4 regions of the Micromonospora sp. IBHARD004 genome follow, and region 1 is predicted to be linked to each of the others. Evidence: riboswitches for the same ligand, from Rfam matches in the RefSeq annotation. Region 1 holds a riboswitch; each other region holds the start of a gene.
What was found. Region 1 has a riboswitch for cyclic di-AMP ahead of ACTWO6_RS06150 (NlpC/P60 family protein). Riboswitches for the same ligand answer to the same signal wherever they lie in the genome.

Region 1 (2,931 bases):
TTTCGATCCCGTCGCCCGCCAGGATGCTCTCGGCCACGGCCGCGATGTCATCGTCCTCCCGGCCCAAAAGGCTGGCAGCGCGCACGAACATGGTGACCTGGGAGCCGAACGCGCGGTAGATCGAGGCGAACTCGATCCCGAGGTACCCGCCGCCGACGATCGCGAGCCGCGGCGGCAGGAGCGTTGACTCAATCAGATCCCTGCTTGTCAGGGTGCGCTTGCTGCCGGCAGGCCGGGGATGTCAGGAACGATCGGTTCCGAGCCAGTGTCGATCAAGATTGTGTCGGCGGCGACGGTGAGCTGCTCGTCGGCCGTCACGACGCTGACGGAGTGCGGGTCGATGAAGGTGGAGCGCCCCGTGAGCACCGTCACCGTCTCGATGCTGTCCAACGCGTCGAAGTTGCCGCGACGCATCATCTCCCGGATGGCCTGGACCTCCCGGACTGACCGTTGGTACCAGTCCTGCGCCGGGTCATCCGGCCGGCCTTTGTGGGAACGGTCGACGAGTCCCTTCGTCGGTACGCAGCCCACGTTGGGGCAGGTGCCGCCGTACATGCGGTCCGACTGCTCCACGAGCACGATGCGCTTGCCGAGCCGGCCCATCTTCGCGGCTACGGTCTTACCCCCCTTGCCGAAGCCGATGACGAGAATGTCGGCGTGAAGAATTCTGTTCACGGCACCCATATCTCCGGTCTCCAACATAGCCATTCGGCCATTGGCGAGCGTGAAACCAAGCAATATCGATCCAAATAGCGCCGGCCCATGCTATCTGAAGACGCGCCGCTCCGTGATTCAAACGGGTTATAGCCGCCATAAGGAGGAAGCTTGCAGCCGAGAAGTCAAACCCGTAGCGTCGGCGCATCCGGCCGGGTCGTCAAGTCATCAACGCGATGACGCTCGGGCCGGACCGCCCAATCGCGATCATGTGAGCCGGGGAACCAACCGAACATTGGGTGAATCCAGGGCCCGACGGTCATGGAAGGGCGCATCCTCCCGCCCGAACCCGTCATGGCCAACTGGATCGCCACCCGCGGCTACTCCGCCTGACCGCACCACGCCACGCGCGGCCGAAGGTGCTGCTCGCGGAGTGTGCCCGATGAGGAACACTGTAGGCACGGATCCGTCGTACGACAGTTCGGCGGATCCGTGCCGTCAGTTCCACCCTCGTGGAAGCCGGCCGTCATACATCACGGACCGCAAATAGGCCACCCCCGACCGCCAATGCCCCGGAGGCGTATGCCGCCAGCACGTCCGAGCCGGCCCCAAGGATCGAGCGGTGCGGTTCCCGACCTGGCCAAGCCTCACGCGAGCCGTTACCGCAGGAGAACAGTGCGCAGGTTGAGGGTCAAGATTAGAGCCGTTTAAGATTCGATTAGCGGAACCTTATCGTACGCATAATTCCGGCACCCAATGTGCCCGCTTGACAGCGCAGTGAATTGGCGTCGCCGGCTCGTTGATTTCTTTGGGCCGTCCTCACTAATGTTGGTCAGCGTCCGTTCCGGATGTCGGTCTCCACCTGGAGTACCCCGGGACGGCCACCGCCGAGTCGCTGGACGTCACTGGCGTCGACAGGCGAGCCGGGGAACCACCGCAGGTTTCGGGGTGAATCCGCATCAGCGGTAGGGCGCCTTCCACGCCCGAACCCGTCAGCTAACCCGGCAGGCGGTCGAGGTCTGTGCACCGTGACGTGCGTCGGCCTCGAGTGGAAGGAGCCGAACCCGTTGCCACCCGTGCGCACCCGGCCCGCCGGATCGCGTCTATTCACCAGAATCCTCGCCGTCGCGGCGGCGGCCATGGTGGCCGTCGGGCCAGCGGCCCACGCCCACGCCGCACCGTCGGCCGCCGATGTACAGCAGCAGATCGAAGCGGCGTGGCAAAAGCTCGAACCCGTCATCGAGCAGTACAACAAGGTCCGGTCGGAACTGGCCACGAACCAGCGGAGATCGGCCGAACTGAGCCGGAGGATCGAGCCACTCGGCAAGTCGGTGGAGATCAGCAGGACCCGGGTCCAGGGGATTGTGGCGGGGTACTACAAGCAGGCAAAGTCGCTTTCCACATTCAACGCCCTGCTGTCCCGCGGCTCGCCGCCGACCGCGTTGGGGGATCAGCTCGCGCTCGTGAATCAGGTGGCAAATTCGGAGCAGCGACAGATCACCCGGCTGTCGGACCAGCAGGCGAGCTACGACGCCGACAAGAAGAAGGTTGACGCGCTGATCGCGATACAGCAGCGCCAGCAGGCCCAGTTGGCGGCTCGCAAGAAGGCCATCGACGCCGAGATCAAGCGGCTGGATGCGCTACACAGACAGGTCGCCGCCGCGGAGGCGACCGCAGCGGCCAAGGCGGCCGCGGACGCCGCGGCGGCCAGAGCCGCAGCCGCCGCGCAGACAGCCGCCACCGCGAGCAGCACCTCACCCATCACGTCGACCAGTTCGCTGTTCATCGGTGGGAAGTGTCCCGCCGTCCCCATCACGGGAAGCGGCGGCGTCGCGGCGAAGACCGCGTGCAATCAGATCGGCGAGCCGTACGTGTGGGCGGCCGACGGTCCCGACTCGTTCGACTGCTCCGGCCTGACCCAGTACGCGTGGGCGTCGGCCGGGGTGCAGCTGGACCATTACACAGGTTCTCAGTGGACCGCAGGTGTGGCGGTGAGCAGAGCAAACCTTCGCACGGGTGACCTCGTCTTCTTCTACTCCGATCACCATCACGTGGGCATCTACGTCGGCAACGGACTGATCGTCCACGCCCCGCATACCGGGGACGTGGTCCGAATGGCCCAGTTGGCGAATATGCCTTACAGCGGTGCTCGCCGCCCCGGCTGACCGTCCGGTCCCGAGCCCCTGAAAGACAGCCCCGATCGGGGACGATGCCTAGGGCGTGCTGGGCAGCCGGACCGTGACGAGAAGACCGCCGTTGGGGTTGGGGACGAGGTCG
Region 2 (2,931 bases), 2.8 Mb from region 1:
GGCGCCCAGCTCGCCGAGCTGCCGGATCCGGGGCGTCAGCAGCAGCAGGACGAGGCCGAGCATCACGGTGGTGAGCACGAACTTGACCAGCACCCAGCGCCAGCGCAGCAACCCCCACGGGGTGAGCAGGGAACTCACCACCCCGACCAGCCAGACCACCACGCTCAGCGGTGCGAAGAGGTACGTGACGACGAGCCCCGCGGTGGGGTAGACCACCGCGGGATCGGCGCCGCGCAGCCCGGCGACGCCCAGGGTGAGCAGCACGAGGTCCGCGCCGAGCCAGCCCAGCGAGGTGACCAGGTGCAGGGTCAGCAGGGCCTTGCGGTTGGCGGGGGAGAGTCGGCTCATGCCGTCGATGCTGGTCCGGCGGGCCGGCCGCGTCGTGGGGCCGGGGGCGACATTCCGCGTACGTCGACGGGCGTAGCGGGGGTGACCCGTCCGGCGACGGATCACCCCCCGGCTCAGTAGACCGACAGGTGCACGTGGTTGGTGTGGTCGCTGGACGGGTCGCCGTTGCCGCCGCTGTACGACTTCCAGCCGCTGCTCGGCAGCCAGATCTGCTTGAACCAGATCACGTAGAGCACGGCCAGGGCGTCGGAGTTGCGGACGAAGTACGCCGCCAGGTTGTTGCCGTACGTCCGGTCGCCGCCGCTGGCGACGCCGCCGAAACCGTCGGACTGCGCGGCGAAGTCGCACGCCCGGCCCTTGGGGTGTTCGCCCGACCCGCTGGGTCGGTAACAGGAGACGTACCGGGTGAACCCGGCCGACTTGGCCTCGTTGAGCGCGTGCAGCGTGCGCGGGGTGATGCAGCCGTCGGCCGGGGTGGGGTCGTTGACGCTGCACGACTCGGGCGGCCAGGAGCCGTCGGAGTTGCGTGGCGCCGGGTCGGCGTTCGCGGTGGAGGTGCCCCGGACCGTGCCGCCGCTGTCGCGGGCGCTCTCGGCGCGGTCGTTCGCCACCTCCAGCGCGCGTTCGGCCTGCTGCTTGCGCTTGCCCATCACCGCGACCTGCTTGCGCTGTTCCTGGATCTCGGCGGTCAGCGCCGTCCGGGTCGCCGTCGCCCGGTCCCGGGTCTCGATCAGGTCCCGCAGCGCCCGGTCCTCGTTGGCGGCGACCTGGCCCAGCGCGGCGGCGCGGTCCATGAAGCCTTCCGGGCTGTCGCTGGCGAGCAGCGCCGCCGCGGTGCCGAGCCGTCCGGTCCGGTACGCGACCCCGGCGATCTCGCCGACCTTGGTGTCGCGGACGCTCAGCTCGGCGTTGATCGTGGTGAGCTGGTTGGTGAGCTGCTTCTGCCGGCCGGCCGAGCGGGCCAGCGCCGTCTTCGCCTCCAGCCAGCCCTTGCTGGCCGCGTCGAGCTGGGCGCGCAGGGCCGGGGTGCCACCCTCGTCGTCGCCGGGGGCGGCGGCGAGCAGGCCGGCCGGGGGCGCCGCCCCGGCGGGGCCGACCGGCGCGGTCGCGAGGCCGAGCGCGAGTGTCGCCACGAGCAGGGCCGCCAACCGGGCGGCCGTCCGTTTTGCAGGTGCCACTGCTGGCATTCAGGTTTCCTTCCGTCAGCCGCCGACCGGGTTAGCTGACGGGTTCGGGACGGAAGATCCCTACCGCTGGCGCGGATGCACCCCACGAACATGGTTCCCCGGTTCGCCGCGGGCGGCGATTAGGCGGCGGCCACCGCAGGCGCCGGAGGGCGCCGCCCGGCGGAGGCCGGGGCCGAGCCTACCGGCGGTGCCCCGGTCCGGCCCGGTGAGCTACGGGCACGAACGGGGGCAAAACCGGCACAGGTGCACAATACCCGCACTGATTTAAGTTTGCCCTAATTACCACTCGACTGCACCACAGGCCCCGGCTGACGCTCCGGGCTCGATCTGCAACGTGGCGTGTTCGATGTGGAAGTCCTCCCGCAGGGCGGCCCGCGCGGCGGCCAGCACCTCGCCCACCTCGGCGCCCGGGCACATGGTCAGGTGCGCGGAGGCCACCTCCATCCCCGAGGTCAGCGTCCAGACGTGCAGGTCGTGCACCTCCGCCACGCCGGGCACCGCCGCCAGCCGGTCGTGCACCGCGGTCACCTGGAGGTGCTCCGGGGCGGCCTGCACCAGGATGCGCACCGCGGCGCGCCCCAGCCGCCAGGTGCGGGGCAGGATGAACAGCCCGATCGCGACGGCGACGAGGGGGTCCGCCCACCACCAGTCGGTGAGCGCGATGACCAGTGCGGCGCCGATCACCCCGAGCGAGCCGAGCAGGTCGCCCAGCACCTCCAGGTACGCCCCGCGCAGGTTGATGCTCTCCTGCGCCCCGCTGCGCAGCAGGGCGAAGGCGGCGATGTTGGCCAGCAGGCCGAGCACCGCCACCGCGAGCATGGGACCGGCCAGCACCTCCGGCGGCTCGCCGAACCGGCGTACCGCCTCGACCAGCACGTAGACCGCGACCGCGCCGAGCAGCACCGCGTTGGCCAGGGCGGCCAGCACCTCCAGCCGGTAGAGCCCGAAGGTGCGCTGCGGGTCGGTGTCGGCGTGTCGGGTGGCGGTGATCGCGGCGAGGGCCATGCCGATGCCCAGCACGTCGGTGAACATGTGCCCGGCGTCCGAGAGCAGGGCCAGCGAGCCGGTCGCGAACGCGGTGACCGCCTCGACCAGCATCAGGGTGGTGAGCAGGCCGAACGCGGCCCAGAGTCGACCCCGGTGGCGGTAGGCGGCGTTGGTCACCGCTCCGCTGTGGTCATGACCTGCGCCCACGCCCACACCCTTTCGCCCTCGCCCCGGCCGGGCCCAATCTATGTTCACATCGCTATGTATGCAAGTGAACGGCCGGCGTCCGCCCGTTGGCGGTCGAAGCCCTGCTCAGCCCAGCGCGTCGAGGGTGGTGAGCCGCTGCGTGGCCCGGGAGAGCGCCACGTAGAGGGTCCGTACGCCGGAGCCCGGGTCCGCCCGGATTTCG
Region 3 (2,931 bases), 1.1 Mb from region 1:
CGTCATCCTCGGCGGGCCCGCCCTGTTCCTCGCCGGGCGGGCGCTGTTCGAAAAACCGGTTTTCGGCCGCGTGTACTGGTCGCGTCTGATCGGCGCGGCCGTGCTCGTCGTCAGCATTCCGGCGATGCGCGGGCTACCAGCCTTCATGATCGGTATCGCCGCAGACCTCGGCATCCTCGGCACCCTCATCGCCCCCTGGGCCATCCGGGTAGCACGCGTGCACCGTCGAGCGACGCCGTCAGACCAGCACCCCAGCGGGTCCGCTCTCTGAGGTAGGCCGGCAGAGAGCGAGGCCGACGGGCCATCCACGGGCCACAATGCGAGCGGTCACCACAGCATCGCTCCTGACCGACCAGGCGTTTCGGACATCAACCCGGTGATCAAGCATCTTCCAAACTGAGGCTCCGCAGGGACAGCGGTGTTGGGGAGCGGTGCCTATCCTCACGGCCATGGGAGCTCTCAAGCCGTGGCACCTGTTGGTCCTGACGCTCTGCTGCCTCTTGCCGACTGCTGCGGCGATCGTTGGCGGGGTCTGGGCGGTCCGCCGATCTCGTAACCGTCGCTGAGCCACTTCCGCCAACGGCAGTCGAAACTGCCGGGCCATCCACGGGCCACAAGCGGGTGCCACCAGGGGCCAAGTCAGGCCGTCCAGGACCGGACCGACCAGCGGCTGGGCTGCAGGACGATGCGATCTTGTGCGATTCCCAAGCTGACAGTGCGCTTCGATTCCGGTCAGCGGAGCAGGCCTGGCGTTCGGTGTCCGCGACCGCCAGGCCGTCTCCAGGCCGTCACAGGTTCGCGACCGGCCACCGATGTCCCCCACGCCTCACCACTCCCGCCGCAGGTGAGAGGCACGATGACCACCGCCACCAGTGACAGCCAAGCCCGCATGGCATCTCTGGCGCACCTGGCCGACCCGCTGACGGCGGAAGGGGCCCCCGCCACGCGGGAGCCCCTTCCGATGGATCAGCCCGGTCGGCCGTAGCTGTTGATCTGGCCGTCGTCGACGCGTTTCATCGTGATCGGCTTGCCGGACTGGGAGGCGTGCACCACCCAGCCGCCGCCGACGTACATGGCGACGTGGTGCAGGTCGCTGTAGTAGAAGACGAGGTCCCCGGCGCGCAGCTCGCTCCGGCTGACCCGGCGGGTGACGTCGTGCTGCTGGCGGGCGTTGTGCGGCAGCGAGACGCCGGCCTTGGCCCAGGCGGCCATGGTCAGGCCGGAGCAATCGTAGTGGTCCGGGCCGGCGGCTCCCCAGACGTAGATCTTGCCGATCTGGGCGCAGGCGAACTTGACCGCGACCCCGGCGGGGCCGCCCGGGTAGCCGGACGGACAGGGCGCGGGCCGCAGCGGACCGCCGCCACCGCTGCCGTAGACCTTCAGCCGGAGCTTGTCCAGGCGGGCGATCTCGGCGTTGATCTGCTTCTTCTTCGCCGCGAGCTGGGCCTCGGTCCGGGTCAGCTGGGCGACCATCTCGTCCAGCGGCTTCTTCTTGGCGGCCAGCTGGTCGCGGAGTTCGACGACGTTGCGCACCTGCTGCTGCTGGCGGTGGGCGAAGCGGTCGAGCAGTTCGAGGCCGGCGACGACGTCGCTCGGCGACCGGCTGCCCAGCAGCGCGTTCACGGTCGACAGGTTGTCGCCCTTGTACGCGTCGGCGGCAAGACCTCCGACCTGGCCCATGGCGAGGTCGACCTGGAGCTGCAGCGGGGTGATCTGCTTGGCCAGGGCCGCTGCCTGCTTCCGCTTGACGGCGAGGTCCTGGCGGGTGGCGTTGTGCTGCTCGATGATCGGTTCGAGCTTGTTCCAGTCCTGGTCGATCTGGCGCTCGATCTCGGCGACCGACGGTTCGGCGTGGGCCGCCGTGGCGCCGCCGGTCAGGATGACGGCGGTGCCGGCCAGGGCGGCGAGTGCGGTGGTGAAGCGGGACCAGCGTGGACGCGGCGCAGCCGTCATCCGGTCGACCGACCGGACGGACGGTCGCCGCGGGGCATGGTGTGCCACCGGGCTTCCGTACTCCTTCTTCGCTGACCGCCTACCGGGTTAGCTGACGGGTTCGGGCGGGAAGGGAGCCGCCCTACCGCAGTGCTGCGGATTCACCCCAGGTACCTGGGTTCCCGGCTCGCCCGGAGGCGACTCGGCGGTGTCGGACCGTCACCACCCGGGTTGGACGATGCACACACCGGCCGACGATTGACCAGAGTAGAGATCGCCGTTATCAATCCGCAACCCACGGCGCCGTGACACTCCGTACCCAAATTTCCGGGGATCGCGGCGGTGAAGGTTTCTTTCACTCAACATCACTGCGGGGAAAGGTATTGACCCAACACCATGCGTGGGGTGAGGGTGAGCACGCAGTGACTTCCGCCCGATCTGGAGGTTCCATGCTCCGTCCACCCTTGCCGCCGAGCAGACGAGTTCTGCTCGCCACCGCCGTGGCTGCGGCGACCGCCCTTCTCAGCACCGGACCCGTCGCCGCCGAGCCCCTGGCCGCCGGGTCCGCCGAGCCAACCGACCGCCAGCAGCAGTACGCCGCGGCCGCCGCCGAGTACGGCGTGCCGGAGAGCGTCCTGCTCGGCGTGTCGTACCTGGAGTCCCGCTGGGACACCCACCCCGGCCAGCCGAGCACCAGCGGCGGCTACGGGCCGATGCACCTGACCGACGCCGACCAGGTCGTCGCCACGCCCTCCAGCTCGCACGTCGACGAGAACGAGGACCCCCGGGGCGACGAGTCCCGGCCCCTGGTCATCGATTCCACCGCGGCGGCCGAGCCGACCGGGGACCTCCTGCCGCGGGCGTCCCTGCAGACCCTCGACGCCGCCGCCGCGCTCACCGGCGTACCCGAGGAGACACTGCGCACCGACGCCACCGCCAACATCCGCGGCGGGGCGGCGCTGCTCGCGTCGTACCAGAGGGAACTGGCCGCGCCGGTCG
Region 4 (2,931 bases), 2.8 Mb from region 1:
CGTGGTCGGCGCGACGATCTTCCCGCACAACATCGGGCTCGGGGCGACCCGCGACCCGGCCCTGGTGCAGCAGATCGGCCAGGCGGTGGCCGAGGAGGTCTCCGGCACCGGCGTCGACTGGGACTTCGCGCCCTGCCTCTGCGTGGCCCGCAACGACCGGTGGGGCCGCACCTACGAGTCGTTCGGCGAGACGCCGGACCTGCCCTCGGAGATGTCCACCCTGGTCACCGGTCTGCAGGGCACGACCCTGGGCGGCGCCACCTCGGTGCTCGCCACCGCCAAGCACTACGTCGGCGACGGCGGCACCACCGGCGGCGACGACCAGGGCGACACCCAGCTGACCGAGGCCGAGCTGCGGGCGATCCACCTGCCCCCGTTCCAGGCCGCGGTGCAGCGCGGCGTCGGCTCAGTGATGATCTCCTACAGCAGCTGGAACGGCGTCAAGATGCACGGCAACCAGTACCTGATCACCACCGTCCTCAAGGGCGAACTCGGCTTCAGCGGCTTCGTCGTCTCCGACTGGAACGGTATCGACCAGATCGACGGCAGCTCCGGCTTCACCGCCGCCGAGGTCACCGCCGCGATCAACGCCGGCATCGACATGGTCATGGTGCCCACCGCCTGGAAGAACTTCATCAGCACCCTGCGCGCCGAGGTGCAGAACGGGCACGTGCCGCTGAGCCGGATCGACGACGCGAACCGGCGCATCCTGACCAGGAAGTTCGAGCTGGGCCTCTTCGAGCGCCCGTACACCGACCGGACCTGGACCCCGACGGTGGGCAACGCCGCCCACCGGGCGCTGGCCCGGCAGGCCGTGCGCCAGTCCCAGGTGCTGCTGAAGAACGCCGGCGGCGTGCTGCCGCTGGCGCGGGACAACAACAAGATCTTCGTGGCCGGCCGGAACGCCGACAACATCGGCAACCAGAGCGGCGGCTGGACCATCTCCTGGCAGGGCTCGTCCGGCGCCATCACCCCGGGCACGACGATCCTGCAGGGCATCCGGGCCGCGGTCGGTCCGACCACGACGATCACCTACAACCAGCGCGGCACCGGCATCGACGGCAGCTACCGGGCCGCGATCGCCGTCGTCGGCGAGACACCGTACGCGGAGGGCCAGGGCGACCGGACCGGCAGCATGAGCCTGGACCGGGAGGACCTGCGCACCATCGCCACCCTGCGTAACGCCGGCGTGCCGGTGATCGTGGTGCTGGTGTCCGGCCGGCCGCTGGACATCGCCGCTGGGCTGCCCGGCTGGAACGCGCTGCTGGCGTCCTGGCTGCCCGGCACCGAGGGCGCCGGCGTGGCCGACGTCCTCTTCGGTGCCGCGCCGGTCGGAAAACTGCCGATGACCTGGATGAACTCGGTCAGTCAGCAGCCCATCAACGCCGGCGACGGGCAGGTTCCGCTCTTCCCGCAGGGCTACGGCCTGACGTACTGAACGCGTTCGCGGAGGCCGCCGGGCGTCTACCCGGCGGCCTCCCTATTGCACGTTCGGGAGTGTCGCAACTCGAAGTTCCGCGCCTTCGCCCGGCCGGGTGAAGAACTTCACAAGAAGTGGGCGATCGTCCGAAATCGTTCCTAACGTCGTATGCGTTCGCGATCGCGGACACCACGGACCGGCAACGCCTAATCCCGCCGCCGGCCCGTCGGTACCTGGACCTCAGGCGGGAGCGGGGGACCCACACGTTCCTCGGTGCTCGACACCTCGGGGTGAAGCCGCCTGACGGCGGCCGGGCTCCTCGGCCCGAACCCGACAGCTCACCTCGTCGGCGTGGAGGAAACCACACCATGGCAACTGAATACACCGCACGCCACCGACGGACCAGCGCGCGCCGCCTCGCCGTCGGGGCGCTCGTCGTCGGTGCCGCGACCGGCGCCGCCGCGATCCTCGGCCCGGCCGCCCCGGCCAGCGCGGCCAGCGTCAACTGGGACGCCATCGCCCAGTGCGAGTCCGGCGGCAACTGGCACATCAACACCGGCAACGGCTACTACGGCGGCCTCCAGTTCTCCAAGAGCACCTGGAACGGCTACGGCGGCCAGAAGTACGCCAGCCGCGCCGACCTGGCCAGCCGCGGCGAGCAGATCGCCATCGCCGAGAAGGTCCTCGACGGGCAGGGCATCGGCGCCTGGCCGGTCTGCGGCAAGAAGGGCGGCTCGACCCGGCAGTACTCCACCAAGGACTCCGGCTCGACGTCCCGGTCGGACTCGGGATCGAAGTCGAAGGCGGAGAAGCGCTCCTCGCGGAGCGAGCAGCCGGCGACCCGCAGCCACCGGCGTACCGCGCCGGCCTCGGGTGACTCGACCACCACGTACGTGGTCAAGCCGGGCGACACGCTGTCGATGATCGCCGACGTACGGGACCTCGCCGGCGGTTGGCACGCGCTGTACGAGCGCAACAAGCGCGTGGTCGGCGCCGATCCGGGTCTCATCTTCCCGGGCCAGCAGCTCCGGCTGCGCTGACGTACCGCCGGAATCCGGCCCCGTGGGCCGGTGCCGGCGCAGCCGACGAACGCCCGGCCGGTGCTCCGGCCGGGCGTTCGCCGTCGTGGTGGACGTGGTGCCGGTGTCCCGGGCGGGCCGGATGGCGGATTGCTATCGTCACGGTGCTCGTGAAGGACGTGAAGAAAGCGCGGGTATGACCAACGAACCGTTCTCCGCGGCCGCGAGCCTCGATGAGCTGCTGACCCGGACGGAGCAGGCGCTGTCGGCGATGCGCTCCCGGCCCGCCGAGCACACCGACGGCGATGCGGAGGAGCTGCTCCGCGCCACCGGCACCGCGGCCGACGGGCTGGTGCGGGCCGTGGTCGTCCAGGGTGGGCGGTTGGAGTCCGTCGCCGTCGACCCGCGACTGTCGGCCGAGGGGATCGAGGCGGTCTGCGCACACGTCGTGGTGGCCGTCAACGCCGCCCTCGCCGACCTCGACACCCAGGT

Region 2: it holds a riboswitch for cyclic di-AMP, as region 1 does, so the genes downstream of both, ACTWO6_RS25580 (coiled-coil domain-containing protein) here and ACTWO6_RS06150 (NlpC/P60 family protein) in region 1, are expected to answer to the same signal.
Region 3: it holds a riboswitch for cyclic di-AMP, as region 1 does, so the genes downstream of both, ACTWO6_RS00495 (C40 family peptidase) here and ACTWO6_RS06150 (NlpC/P60 family protein) in region 1, are expected to answer to the same signal.
Region 4: it holds a riboswitch for cyclic di-AMP, as region 1 does, so the genes downstream of both, ACTWO6_RS19750 (transglycosylase family protein) here and ACTWO6_RS06150 (NlpC/P60 family protein) in region 1, are expected to answer to the same signal.

What each region holds. Positions count from the first base shown of each region.
Region 1 is NZ_CP199934.1:1,253,251-1,256,181, reverse strand. Features, by position in the region: gene ACTWO6_RS06160 (FAD-dependent oxidoreductase) at 1-160, opposite strand, end outside; gene ACTWO6_RS06155 (FAD-dependent oxidoreductase) at 208-708, opposite strand; cyclic di-AMP (ydaO/yuaA leader) riboswitch at 1,530-1,680, shown strand; gene ACTWO6_RS06150 (NlpC/P60 family protein) at 1,683-2,819, shown strand; gene ACTWO6_RS06145 (sensor histidine kinase) at 2,868-2,931, opposite strand, start outside.
Region 2 is NZ_CP199934.1:5,257,074-5,260,004, reverse strand. Features, by position in the region: gene ACTWO6_RS25585 (hypothetical protein) at 1-348, opposite strand, end outside; gene ACTWO6_RS25580 (coiled-coil domain-containing protein) at 462-1,535, opposite strand; cyclic di-AMP (ydaO/yuaA leader) riboswitch at 1,540-1,671, opposite strand; gene ACTWO6_RS25575 (cation diffusion facilitator family transporter) at 1,815-2,729, opposite strand; gene ACTWO6_RS25570 (HelD family protein) at 2,835-2,931, opposite strand, start outside.
Region 3 is NZ_CP199934.1:104,296-107,226, reverse strand. Features, by position in the region: gene ACTWO6_RS00500 (low temperature requirement protein A) at 1-271, shown strand, start outside; gene ACTWO6_RS00495 (C40 family peptidase) at 967-1,953, opposite strand; cyclic di-AMP (ydaO/yuaA leader) riboswitch at 2,015-2,150, opposite strand; gene ACTWO6_RS00490 (N-acetylmuramoyl-L-alanine amidase) at 2,382-2,931, shown strand, end outside.
Region 4 is NZ_CP199934.1:4,055,726-4,058,656, reverse strand. Features, by position in the region: gene ACTWO6_RS19755 (glycoside hydrolase family 3 protein) at 1-1,438, shown strand, start outside; cyclic di-AMP (ydaO/yuaA leader) riboswitch at 1,614-1,787, shown strand; gene ACTWO6_RS19750 (transglycosylase family protein) at 1,789-2,460, shown strand; gene ACTWO6_RS19745 (YbaB/EbfC family nucleoid-associated protein) at 2,636-2,931, shown strand, end outside.